DNA from 3 places in the Raoultella sp. genome. Region 1 is predicted to be linked to each of the others. Evidence: riboswitches for the same ligand, from Rfam matches in the RefSeq annotation. Region 1 holds a riboswitch; each other region holds the start of a gene.
The links. A riboswitch is a leader RNA that binds a small molecule or an ion and turns the genes downstream of it on or off. The one in region 1 is predicted to bind thiamine pyrophosphate.
Positions count from the first base shown of each region.

Region 2: linked by a shared signal. The riboswitch ahead of ACZAHD_RS13865 (TenA family protein) and the one ahead of thiM (hydroxyethylthiazole kinase) in region 1 are both predicted to bind thiamine pyrophosphate.
Region 3: linked by a shared signal. The riboswitch ahead of thiC (phosphomethylpyrimidine synthase ThiC) and the one ahead of thiM (hydroxyethylthiazole kinase) in region 1 are both predicted to bind thiamine pyrophosphate.

Region 1 covers NZ_JBCNNS010000008.1:48,690-52,864, reverse strand. Annotated here, with positions in the region: gene ACZAHD_RS02575 (glycoside hydrolase family 28 protein) at 1-1,334, shown strand, start outside; TPP riboswitch at 1,541-1,637, shown strand; gene thiM (hydroxyethylthiazole kinase) at 1,672-2,448, shown strand; gene thiD (bifunctional hydroxymethylpyrimidine kinase/phosphomethylpyrimidine kinase) at 2,445-3,245, shown strand; gene ACZAHD_RS02560 (GntR family transcriptional regulator) at 3,287-4,033, shown strand; gene ACZAHD_RS02555 (PfkB family carbohydrate kinase) at 4,007-4,175, opposite strand, start outside.
Region 2 covers NZ_JBCNNS010000072.1:17,371-21,545, forward strand. Annotated here, with positions in the region: gene ACZAHD_RS13850 (ABC transporter substrate-binding protein) at 1-317, opposite strand, end outside; gene ACZAHD_RS13855 (ABC transporter permease) at 327-1,067, opposite strand; gene ACZAHD_RS13860 (ABC transporter ATP-binding protein) at 1,064-1,792, opposite strand; gene ACZAHD_RS13865 (TenA family protein) at 1,789-2,481, opposite strand; TPP riboswitch at 2,547-2,648, opposite strand; gene ACZAHD_RS13870 (GGDEF domain-containing protein) at 3,052-4,175, shown strand, end outside.
Region 3 covers NZ_JBCNNS010000079.1:7,729-11,903, forward strand. Annotated here, with positions in the region: gene thiE (thiamine phosphate synthase) at 1-180, opposite strand, end outside; gene thiC (phosphomethylpyrimidine synthase ThiC) at 180-2,075, opposite strand; TPP riboswitch at 2,161-2,274, opposite strand; gene rsd (sigma D regulator) at 2,329-2,826, opposite strand; gene nudC (NAD(+) diphosphatase) at 2,920-3,693, shown strand; gene hemE (uroporphyrinogen decarboxylase) at 3,733-4,175, shown strand, end outside.

The DNA.
Region 1 (4,175 bases):
TCAGAATATGTCAGTCCGTCGTCGTTTCCTTGAGCGGAATAATATTACTTTTCGCTACTAGCGCGCAGGCTTTCGGCGACCGCCGCGTTGTTCAACCGCCACAGCTGTCGCAACCTGTTTGTACGACCCTCTCACCGGAAGCGCATCAGAGCAGCACCAGCGTACAGCACCGTCTGCAGCAGGCCCTGAACCAATGTCCCGCAGGTCAGGCCGTACGCCTGACCTCTGGTCCGCAGGGCAATACGTTCAAAAGTGGTCCGTTACAAATACCCTCTGGCGTATTTCTGCGACTTGATGCAGGGAGTGTGTTGCTCGCAGATAATGACCCCCGACGCTATGACACAGGACAGGGACATTGTGGAACCATCGACCAGAAAGGGGGCGGCTGCAGGGCTTTTATTTCTATGGTAAACAGCGTCGGCGGCGGGATTGAAGGGGAAGGGACGATTGACGGGCAGGGAGGAGAGCGAATAGCCGGTCAGAATGAAACATGGTGGGAAATGGCGCGCCGTGCCCAATCTGTTACCGGCGGCAGGCAGAACGCCCCGAGGTTAATTCAGATAGATGATGCGCATGATATTGTCATTTATGGCGTGCGCCTGCGTCATGCTCCAAACTTTCATATCGTTCTCAACCATGTCCAGGGGGCAACTCTGTGGGGCGTTATTATTGATACGCCTGCGACGGCAAGAAATACGGACGGAATAGACCCCGGCGCCTCGCAGGATGTCACCATTACTCACAGTTTCATTCGTACCGGTGATGACAATATTGCCATCAAAGCCGGAAGCGGGCCTTCACGACACCTGTCCATCACGGACAATCACTTCTATTCAGGGCACGGCATGTCTATCGGAAGTGAGGTGAATGCGGGCGTCAGCGACGTACTGGTACGTAACCTTACGCTTGACGGGACCACATCAGGATTGCGTATTAAAAGTGATGCCAGTCGTGGAGGGTTGGTCAGCGATATTCTGTATTCGCACATCTGTATGCGCAACACGCGCTGGCCCGTTTCGTTTGATACCCACTATTCACCTACAGCTTCCGGTACATCTCTCCCGGAATACCGGAATATTATACTGCGGGATGTCAATGCCAGCGGCGACCGGCCTGCCACGGTCATTCTGCGGGGGTATGACGCTTCACATCCTCTTATGGTCCGGATGGATGGCGTAACATTCAGCCCCGGCACCCAATGGGTAACAGAATTTGCCCGCTTAACATCTGGCGCAAACGGTATACAGCCCTCGCCACCAGCAACCATTAACCCTGTAGCCGCGCATTACTCACCGATTGACTGCTCTGAGCAATGGGTTCCTTTTCCGGCATAGTGGTATTGCCTTCTCACTCAGCGGGCAGGCGCATCTGATAAACCTCCGGCGATAGCGGAGGATATTGATGATCCCGGTTTAAAGAATCGCCTGGGACACAACCCGGGACACATGCAGGTTTTAACGCTTGTTTGTTGGACTTCCCGCTGGCATTATCCTCAGCAGGGATTAATGAGGAGCATTAATCGCAAGTATTTGATTTTGATTTAAATGACTCGGGGTGCCCTTCTTCGTGAAGGCTGAGAAAAACCCGTACCACCTGATCTGGATAATGCCAGCGTAGGGAAGTCAGAGACCAAAGGGTCGTTGCTTCTTCATCGCCTGGCTGGAGCAAACGATGCAAGCTGAGCCTCTCAATGCCGCGCATATTGCGCACCTGCAACATCTTTTTCGCCGTCATTCCCCCCTTGTTCACTGCATGACTAACGATGTGGTACAGACCTTTACTGCCAACGTCCTACTGGCGGTCGGCGCCTCGCCCGCGATGGTGATCGATCCGCAGGAAGCGAGCCAGTTTGCGGCGCTCGCGGATGCGCTGCTGATTAACGTCGGAACCTTAACCGTCGACCGTGCGCAGGCGATGCGCGCCGCGGCACTCAGCGCGCAAAATGCGGGCAAACCGTGGGCGCTGGATCCTGTGGCGGTCGGGGCGTTAACCCTGCGCAGCACGTTTTGTCATGAATTGCTGAGCCTGCAGCCGGCCGCCATTCGCGGCAACGCGTCCGAGATTATGGCGCTGGCCGGAATGAGTGCCGGCGGGCGCGGGGTCGATACCACTGATACTGCGGTGGCAGCTCTGCCCGCTGCACAGGCACTGGCACGGCAGATCAGTACCATTGTTGCCGTGACCGGCGAAGTGGATTACGTCACCGACGGCCAGCGTACGCGCGCGGTCACCGGCGGTAATCTGTTAATGACCCGGGTCGTGGGAACCGGTTGCGCGCTTTCGGCGGTGGTGGCAGCCAGTACCGCCATGCCCGGCGATCGCCTCGAAAACGTCGCCGCCGCCTGCGGCCTGATGAAACAGGCGGGCGGCGTGGCGGCGCGCGGCAGAGGACCGGGCAGTTTTACCCCGGCATTTCTTGACGCGCTGTACGGGGAGAACAAAGGATGAAACGCATTAATGCGCTGACTATCGCCGGTACCGACCCCAGCGGCGGCGCGGGGATCCAGGCCGATCTGAAAACCTTCTCTGCCCTGGGAGCCTATGGTTGTTCGGTTATCACCGCGCTGGTGGCGCAAAACACCCGCGGCGTGCAGTCGGTCTATCGCATCGACCCGGATTTTGTTGCCGCGCAACTGGATTCGGTATTCAGCGACGTTCGCATCGATACCACGAAAATTGGCATGCTGGCGGAAACGGATATCGTGGAAGCCGTGGCGGAGCGTTTAACACGCTATCAGATTGAGAACGTTGTCCTCGATACGGTGATGCTGGCGAAAAGCGGCGATCCGCTGCTCTCGGCTTCAGCGGTGGCGACGTTACGCACCCGCCTGCTGCCGCAGGTTTCGCTGATCACGCCGAATCTGCCGGAAGCAGCGGCGCTACTGGATGCACCGCACGCGAAAAATGAAAAAGAGATGCTGGAGCAGGGGCGGGCGCTGCTGGCGATGGGCTGCGGCGCGGTGCTGATGAAAGGCGGTCATCTCGACAACGCGGAAAGCCCGGACTGGCTGTTCACCCGCGATGGCGAGCAGCGCTTCACCACGCCGCGGATCCAGACTAAAAATACCCACGGAACCGGCTGTACGCTCTCCGCGGCGCTGGCGGCGCTGCGCCCACGCTATCGCGACTGGGGAGAGACGGTTGCCGAGGCGAAAAGCTGGCTTTCTGCGGCGCTGTCACAGGCGGATTCGCTGGAGGTAGGCCACGGTATCGGGCCGGTTCACCATTTCCACGCGTGGTGGTAAGCCTGATATACTGGCGTGAGGATTCTGCCAGGAAAAGATAAATGGAACAGGCGCATACCCGGTTAATTACCCAGCTTGTTGAACGAATTGCGGCGCCGAATAACGCGCCGCTCTATCTGAAGTTTGCCGACACGATCAAGGATGCCGTGCGCAGCGGCTGGCTGGAAAACGGCAATATTCTTCCCGGTGAACGCGATCTCAGCCAACTGACCGGCGTGTCGCGTATTACCGTACGCAAAGCGCTCCAGCTGCTGGAAGACGAAGGCGTGGTGACCCGTTCGCGGGGTTACGGGACACAGATCAACAATATCTTTGAATATTCGCTGAAAGAAGCGCGCGGTTTTACTCAGCAGGTGGTTTTACGCGGTAAGAAGCCGGATACGCTGTGGGTGCACAAACGCGTTGTCAAATGTCCGGAGGAGGTTGCCCGGCAACTGGCCATCGTGGCAGGCAGCGATGTGTTTATGCTCAAACGCATTCGCTATGTTGACGAGGACGCGGTTTCGCTGGAAGAGTCCTGGGTGCCTGCGCACCTGATCCATGACGTCGATGCGATCAGTGTCTCGCTGTACGACTACTTCCGCAGCCAGCAGATTCTGCCGCAGCGAACCCGCTCGCGCGTCAGCGCCCGGATGCCGGACGCCGAATTTCAGGCGCATATTAAAATGGACAGCGCCATCCCGGTGCTGGTGATCAAGCAGGTTGCCCTCGATCAGCACCAGCACCCCATCGAATACAGCATCAGCTACTGCCGCAGCGACCTATATGTTTTTGTGTGCGAAGAGTAGCGCTTCGCGGTCCGGGGCGCAATCTCCGCCCCGATGGCCCACGACCCAGGCTGCGACGGCATTACCCAGCGTAACCGCTTCCCCCAGGCTCCAGCCAGCGGCCAGCCCGGCAAGCGTACCGCCGGCATGGCTGTCTCCGGCA
Region 2 (4,175 bases), on a different contig from region 1:
GGCGAGTTAATCAATGTACCGACCCGCACCAGCGGCAGACCCTCATCAGCGAAAAAGTGCACCTGCGGCTGATAGGTGATAGCCAGATCTGCCTGGCCGGCTGCCACCAGACGCGGCGGCAGGGCCGGGTCCGACGGCGGTACGATCTTAACGTCCAGTCCTTGTGCTTTAAAGGCGCCAATTTGTTCCGCCACCATAATCGGCGCATGGTCCGGGTTAATGTACCAGTCCAGCACCAGGGTCAGCTTCTCGTTGGCCATCGCCTGTCCACTGAGAAGCGCGGTTAATGCGGCTGCGGTGAAAACGGGTTTACGCATGATGATTCCTTATTCCGGCATCCAGTTGATCAGCCGGTGTAATAGAGTATCCACTGCCAGCCATAGCAGAATGGTCAGCAGCACTAAAATAAACAGCGCCGCAAAGCAAACATCGGTTTGCATGCGCGCATTCGCATTGAGCATCACATAGCCCAGTCCTTCGGCGGACCCGACCCATTCACCGATGATCGCGCCGATCGGTGCCACGGCAGCGGCCATGCGCAGGCCGGAGCCGAGCGCTGGCAGGGCGGCCATTAAGCGAACATGTCGGAGCTGAGCTCCTGACGAGGCGCCCATCGTACGAGCCAGATCGAGGTAGTCGTGATTAACCCGTCGCAGGCCGTCAAAAAATGCTGACGTCACCGGAAAGAAAATCACCAGAACCGCCATCATCACTTTGGCGCTCATCCCGAAGCCAAACCACAGCACCAGCAGCGGGGCGAGGGCGAAAACCGGAATCGCCTGGCTGGTCAGCACCAGCGGCATCAGCCAGCGCTGTAGGCGCGGCGACATCACCATGCTCAGGGCCAACACCACGCCGAGCAGCACCCCGAGCGCCAGACCACTGAGGATTTCGCTCAAGGTGACCAGCGTGTGCCAGCCCAGCCAGTTGCGGTTATCCCATAGGGCGGCAGCCACCGCCGAGGGCGACGGCAGCAGAAACGCGGGGATGCCGCTGCGACTGAGCAGCCACCAAAACATCAGCAGGCCGCAGAACACCACACCGCCGCGAAAGAGTTTCCCTCTCATCCGTTGGCCCTCATCAGCTGTTGTAGCAGCTCGGCTTGTCCCATCAGCAGCGCCGGATCGTCCGGCGCCCGCGGCGGCGTTCCCGCCAGGTGATGGGAGTCATCAAGGCCACCGGGCGGCGGCGAGAGTACCAGCAGACGGTGGCTGAGCCGGCAGGCTTCCATCGGGTCATGGGTGATCAGCACCACGGTGCGCTGAGTCAGTAGTTCTGCCGCCAGCGTCTGGATACGCGTGCGGGTAAGGGTGTCCAGCGCGGAAAAAGGCTCATCCATTAAAACGATCGGCCGATCTTCATACAGCGTGCGCGCCAGCGCCGCCCGCTGACGCATGCCGCCGGAGAGCGAGGCCGGACGGTCATCGGCGCAGTGGCTGAGCCCCACCTGCTCTAATAATGTCGCGACCCGCTGGCGATCGACGCGCTCCCCGCGCAGACGGGCGCCAAGCGCAACGTTGTCGCGCACGCTCAGCCACGGATAGAGCAGATCTTTTTGCCCCATCCAGGCCAGACGATGACCTAACGGTCGCCCGTCGCTGGCCTGAACCTGACCGTGGGTAGGGGCGGCCAGCCCGGCGATAATCCGCAGCAGACTGGTTTTTCCGGCGCCGCTGGCGCCCAGCAGCGAAACCCACTCTCCAGCGGGAATATCAAACGACAGCCTGTCAAAAATGACCCGCGAGCCGAAGCGCAGACCTAATTCCCGCACCTCAATTGTCGGAATCTTCACTGGGCGACCGCCGCGGCATTCAGTCCCATCTGCCAGAAGTTGGCTTCCAGGCGGGTGGCGGTGGTGAAGATGGCGCTCAGCTCTGCGACGCGCGATTCGCCGCCACGCTGCTGCCAGACGCTCTCCAGCAGACCGATTGCCGTGGTGACGCCGTCGAGATAGCCCGCATCACCGTAGTTACGGATCCAGGATGCATAGGGGTTGTCGGTGAGCCGGGTGGCCGGGTCGTGGAGCAATCCGAGGCCGATTTCTGCATAGCCAGCCACGCAGGGCATCAGCGCAGCCAGCAGATCGAGCGCATCGCCGGAATGACCGATATCCAGCACGTAGCGGGTGTAGTTCACCGTTTCCAATGCTTCGCTTTCGCTGGCCATTGTCGCTTCGTCCAGCCCCCAGTCCGCGCAATAGCCGACGTGCAACGGTAGTTCGCCAAGAATCGCATTCATTGAAGCAGACGCGGCGCGCATCTCCGGGAGCGTGCGCAGTTTGCTGACCAACAGGGCGTAGCACCGGGCAAAGTGGATCAGGAACAGGTAGTCCTGAGTCAGGTAGCGTCGGAAGGCACGTTCTGGCAGGGTTCCCTCGGCAAGCTGGCGGAGAAAAGGATGGGCAACGTACTGTTGCCAGTCGCATCCCGCCTGCTGGCGCAGACGACCATAAATACCCTGGGTAAAGATCGGAAGAATCACAGGACCTCCTGATAGCGGGGAGATCCGGGTGTGCGGAAGTATGAACAGGTAATGGCGGTAAACTGGCAACATTGCCGACCCGTCCCTTCGCTGGCATGACCCAGATCAGGTTCAAAGGGTTCGGCTTACGCCATCTCAGCCCTCACGGGACACCCCTCGGTTGCGCCATGTTATACGGCATTCACTTTTTGATTACAATCCCGGCTGCGGGCGATTTCGCGCCTGGATATGTGACATTGTCACCTTTCATCACCGCTCAATACTCAGCAGCGGCAGAATTCTGCTGCTTAATTAGCTTTCGATGCCTTTTAACGGGTGATTTGTGCCGAATGAAAAGCATATTGAAAAATACTCTGCAACGGTGAACGCCGACCACGTAGCCCGGCTTCTGTCAGCGACAGCGCCGTTTTGCTTTCCCGTTACACTTTCGATAATCAAAAACGAACTATACTTGCGGCGTCTTCATCTCGTATCTGAACTTTCGACATCATTTCATTAGCTTACGCCATTGGACCAGAGTGGCGATGAGGGGGCGTTCAGAGACGTGGTGCCTGTTCGCTGGAGGGATGCATGTTATTAAAAGAGTTAATGATTTTTGATTTATTAAGTACGCCAGTCTGGGTGGTCCATCCTTTTAAAGAGGCTGTCGTCTACTGTAATCAGGCCTCCAGAATCCTTAGCGGAGAGAGGTCGCTGGATGAAATGCGCAAAGGCACGCTCTCCAGCTGTCCGCAGAGCACCCTACAGAATTATCTGTACTACTTCAAAAATACAGCTGAAGTATTCGAAGTATGGACAATTGAAACGACGGAGGGGCCGTCTCCGGTTTATTGTAAAACCAGCCTGATTAAATCAGAAGAATATGACACATTAATTCTTTTCGAAGCGGTCAAAATCCTGCAGCAAAATAACTCGTTTAAGGCGCTCCCCGCGCATCATTACAAACAGCGTAGTCATCGTTTTTTCTCGCGATTTTTTATGACCAGCTCCGCCCCGATGTTGTTGATAGACCCTGCGCAGGACGGACGAATTATTGATGCCAATATCGCCGCGCTGCGGTTTTATAACTATACGGCCGATGAGATGCGCACTCGCCATACCTGGCAAATCAATATCCTGGGAAGGGATGTGCTTCCCGTTATGCACAGCGTGGCAAGCATGCCCGGTGGCCACAAGCCGCTTAATTTTACCCATATTTTGTCTGATGGTTCTGTCCGCTATGTCCAGACTTATGCCGGGCCAGTGGTGCTGAACAATACCCGGTTGATGCTATGTATTATTCATGACATTACGGAAGAGGTGCATCTGAAGGAAGAACTTGAATTTGCGGCCACTCACGATCCTTTAACCGGATTACTTAATCGACGTGAGTTCTATCGCAATGTTGATTCCTCGTTATTTCATTCAGAAGGTTTTTGCCTGCTGCTGGTTGATGTCGATAATTTTAAAGCGATCAATGACAACTACGGACACCAAAAAGGCGATGAGGCGCTGGTGGCTATTTCCCGAATTCTTGAATCCGCCGCCAAAATTCAGGACAAGATCTATCGCTGGGGCGGAGAGGAGTTTTTATTATTTCTCCCGGGGGCGTCCATCGAGACGGCACTGGCAATGGCGGAAGCGATTCGTTACGCGGTCAGCTGTTATCGTATCCCAGAGCACACCGGTACGGTGACGGTCAGTATTGGCGTCGC
Region 3 (4,175 bases), on a different contig from region 1:
GCGTCCCAGAGCAATGGCGGCGACCACATCGTCTTCCACTTCGCTGTCGCGTTTATCTTTGATGCGCAGTTGAATAGTACGAACGCCCGCAGTCAGCAAACGTTCAATCCACTCTACGCTATCGACGACCGGGTAGAGTCCTAAGCGGAAAGGGACGGATGGAAAATCGGGTTGATACATCAGGCTTGCTCCTTACGTAAATAGATCTCACCGCCAAGAGCGCGGAAGTCCTGGGATTTGTCGGCCATACCGGCTTCGATATGCTGTCGGGCGGCATAATCGCGGACTTCCTGGGTGATTTTCATTGAACAGAATTTAGGCCCGCACATGGAGCAGAAATGGGCGACTTTGCCGGACTCCTGCGGCAGCGTTTCATCGTGATAGGCGCGGGCGGTGAACGGGTCGAGCGCGAGGTTAAACTGGTCTTCCCAGCGGAATTCAAACCGCGCTTTGGACATGGCGTTATCGCGGATCTGTGCCCCAGGGTGCCCTTTGGCGAGGTCTGCGGCATGCGCGGCGATTTTGTAGGTGATCAATCCCTGTTTCACGTCCTCTTTATTGGGCAGGCCGAGATGCTCTTTCGGTGTGACGTAGCAGAGCATCGCGCAGCCGAACCAGCCGATCATCGCCGCGCCGATACCGGAGGTGAAGTGGTCATAGCCGGGAGCGATATCGGTGGTTAATGGCCCAAGAGTGTAGAACGGTGCTTCGTGGCAGTGGGTCAGCTCTTCGGTCATATTGCGGCGGATCATCTGCATGGGGACGTGGCCCGGTCCTTCAATCATGACCTGTACATCATATTCCCAGGCGATTTTGGTTAGCTCGCCCAGGGTATGCAGTTCGGCAAACTGGGCTTCGTCGTTGGCATCCTGAATCGAACCCGGGCGCAGGCCATCGCCTAAGGAGAGCGAGACATCATAGGCGGCGCAGATTGCGCAGATTTCACGGAAATGCTGATACAGGAAATTCTCCTGATGATGGGAAAGGCACCATTTCGCCATGATCGACCCGCCGCGGGAGACGATGCCGGTCAGCCGTCCGGCGGTCATCGGCACGTAGCGCAGCAGGACGCCGGCATGGATGGTGAAATAGTCAACGCCTTGCTCTGCCTGCTCCAGCAGCGTGTCGCGGAAGGCTTCCCAGGTGAGGTTTTCGGCGATACCGTTCACCTTCTCCAGCGCCTGGTAGATGGGGACGGTACCGATAGGGACCGGGCTATTGCGCAGGATCCACTCGCGGGTTTCGTGAATATAACGCCCGGTGGACAAATCCATGACCGTGTCAGCGCCCCAGCGCGTCGACCACACCAGTTTTTCCACCTCCTCTTCAATGGAAGAGGTAACCGCCGAGTTACCGATGTTGGCGTTGACCTTCACCAGAAAATTACGGCCGATAATCATCGGTTCCGACTCAGGATGGTTGATATTGGCTGGAATGATCGCGCGGCCGGCGGCGACTTCATCCCGGACGAACTCCGCGGAGATATTCTCCGGCAGGCGAGCGCCAAAACCTTCGCCCGGATGTTGGTGGCGCAGCACTTCGCCACGAATGCGTTCGCGACCCATATTTTCGCGAATGGCGATGAATTCCATCTCAGGGGTGACAATCCCCTGACGGGCATAGTGCAGCTGCGTCACGCATTTCCCGACGATGGCGCGCCTGGGCGTAAGCAGACCGGAAAAGCGCAGCGCGTTAAGACTATCATCCGCCAGCCGCTCTCTGGTATAGGCTGAGCTGCGATCGCTAAGCGTTTCGCAGTCGCGACGCGCATCAATCCACGGTTGACGCAGTTTCGCCAGACCCTGCTGAACGTTTATCGCGATGTGCGGATCGCCATAGGGGCCGGACGTGTCGTAGACCGGGATGGCTTCGTTTGCTTCATACTGAGGATGGTCTTTGCTGCCGCCGATAAGCGTCGGGCTAAGCTGAATTTCGCGCATCGGCACGCGAATATCTTCCTGCGAACCGCGGATATAGATGCGCTGCGAATTGGGAAATGCGGTGCCTTCCAGGGTGTCGATAAAGCGCTGGGCGCGTTCGCGTTGCTCTCGACGCGTAAGTGATGTTGTAGACATAGCTCATTCCAGTTAAACAGGATATGGCTTGCCAGACGACGGATGGAGTAACAGATGCGATCGGCCATGAAGAGGCAGATGCTAAACGCAGTTTACTCTTGTTCCCTTCGCAGGTATTAACCTGATCAGGTTCCGCGGATCCCGAATTAACGGTCTCAGCCTTTTCCAGTGTGGAAAATGGGCACTCCGACAAGATAACAACTCCCTCCGTAGAGGGAGAATGTCTGTAAATTACTCGCTAACGATTCACAACTCAAGCCGTCGGCGCGATATTGTCGCTGACGTTGTCTTGCAGGTTGCACGAAATGGCGAGGGCTATCAGCTTATCTTCCAGCGCAAAGCGGGCTTCCAGCGCTTCGCCGATATCGGACAGAGCCTGCTGGAACTCAAGATAATTATCGTGATCGATGGCGTTTTCGAGGCAGGAGTCGTAGTCATCCATAATTTGCTGGGTATTGGCTTCCAGCTGCGGATAGAGCCTGGTGGCCGCCAAAAGCGGCGTATCACCTTCCATTTCGCCAAGAATACGTTCATAAATACTAAAATGGCCGGAGGAGAGATAATCCACCAGGCTTTGGCAAAAGTTATCCAGCGCCTTTTCGTTAAGCCGCATAAAGGATTCTTTTGCCGGTTTCAGGCCAACCAGCTTGTAGTAAGCGACGAGCAAATGCTTACGTACATGCAGCCAGCGATCGACCAGTTCATTACTGCCTCCAACACGTTTCGTCAGGTTTTCCAGCTGGTTTAACATGGTTGACTCCGCAAGATTAAGAAAATAACGTTGCTCACCAAAATGTAAATATAATGTTAAAAGTGCCAGTAAAACGAAGGTAGTGCAATAGATATGGATCGTATTATTGAAAAATTAGATCGCGGCTGGTGGATCGTCAGTCACGAACAAAAATTATGGTTACCCGATGGGGAATTACCACATGGCGAAGCGGTAAATTTCAATCTTGTCGGCCAGCACGCGCTGCATATTGGCGAATGGCAAGGCGACGCGGTATGGATGGTGCGCCAGGATCGTCGGCATGATATGGGATCGTTGCGGCAGTTATTGGATCAGGATCCGGGACTGTTTCAGCTGGCGGGACGCGGGGTTCAGCTCGCCGAATTTTACCGCTCGCATCAATTTTGCGGTTACTGCGGGCATCCTATGCATCCCAGCAAAACCGAATGGGCGATGCTCTGCAACCACTGCCGCGAGCGTTATTACCCGCAAATCGCACCCTGCATGATCGTGGCGATTCGCCGGGACGACTCGATCTTGCTGGCACAGCACACCCGCCATCGTAATGGCGTACATACGGTGCTGGCTGGATTTGTCGAAGTGGGGGAGACCCTTGAGGAGGCGGTTGCCCGTGAGGTGATGGAAGAGTGCGGTCTGAAGGTGAAAAATCTGCGCTATGTGACCTCCCAGCCATGGCCGTTCCCGCAGTCGCTAATGACCGCATTTATGGCGGAATATGATAGCGGCGACATTGTGATCGACAAGAAAGAGCTGCTGCAGGCTGGCTGGTATCGCTATGACGATTTACCGCTGCTGCCGCCGCCGGGTACGGTAGCGCGCCGTCTGATAGAAGACACTGTGGCAATGTGTCGGGCTGACGAGGAATGACGTGATACAATAACGGCCTGACGCTTAAGGAACTGCAAAATGACCGAACTGAAGAACGATCGTTATCTGCGTGCGCTGCTGCGCCAACCCGTTGATGTGACCCCGGTGTGGATGATGCGCCAGGCGGGCCGCTATTTACCGGAGTACAAAGCCACTCGCGCCCAGGCGGGCGACTTTATGTCGCTGTGTAAAAACGCCGAGCTGGCCTGCGAAGTCACATTGCAGCCGATGCGCCGCTATGCGCTGGACGCGGCGATCCTCTTCTCGGACATTTTGACCATCCCGGACGCCATGGGGCTGGGGCTCTATTTCGAAACTGGTGAAGGCCCCCGTTTCACCTCGACGATTACCTGCAAGGCCGATGTCGACAAACTGCCGGTGCCCGATCCGGAAGATGAGCTCGGCTACGTGATGAATGCCGTGCGGACGATTCGCCGCGAACTAAAAGGCGAGGTTCCACTGATTGGCTTCTCCGGTAGCCC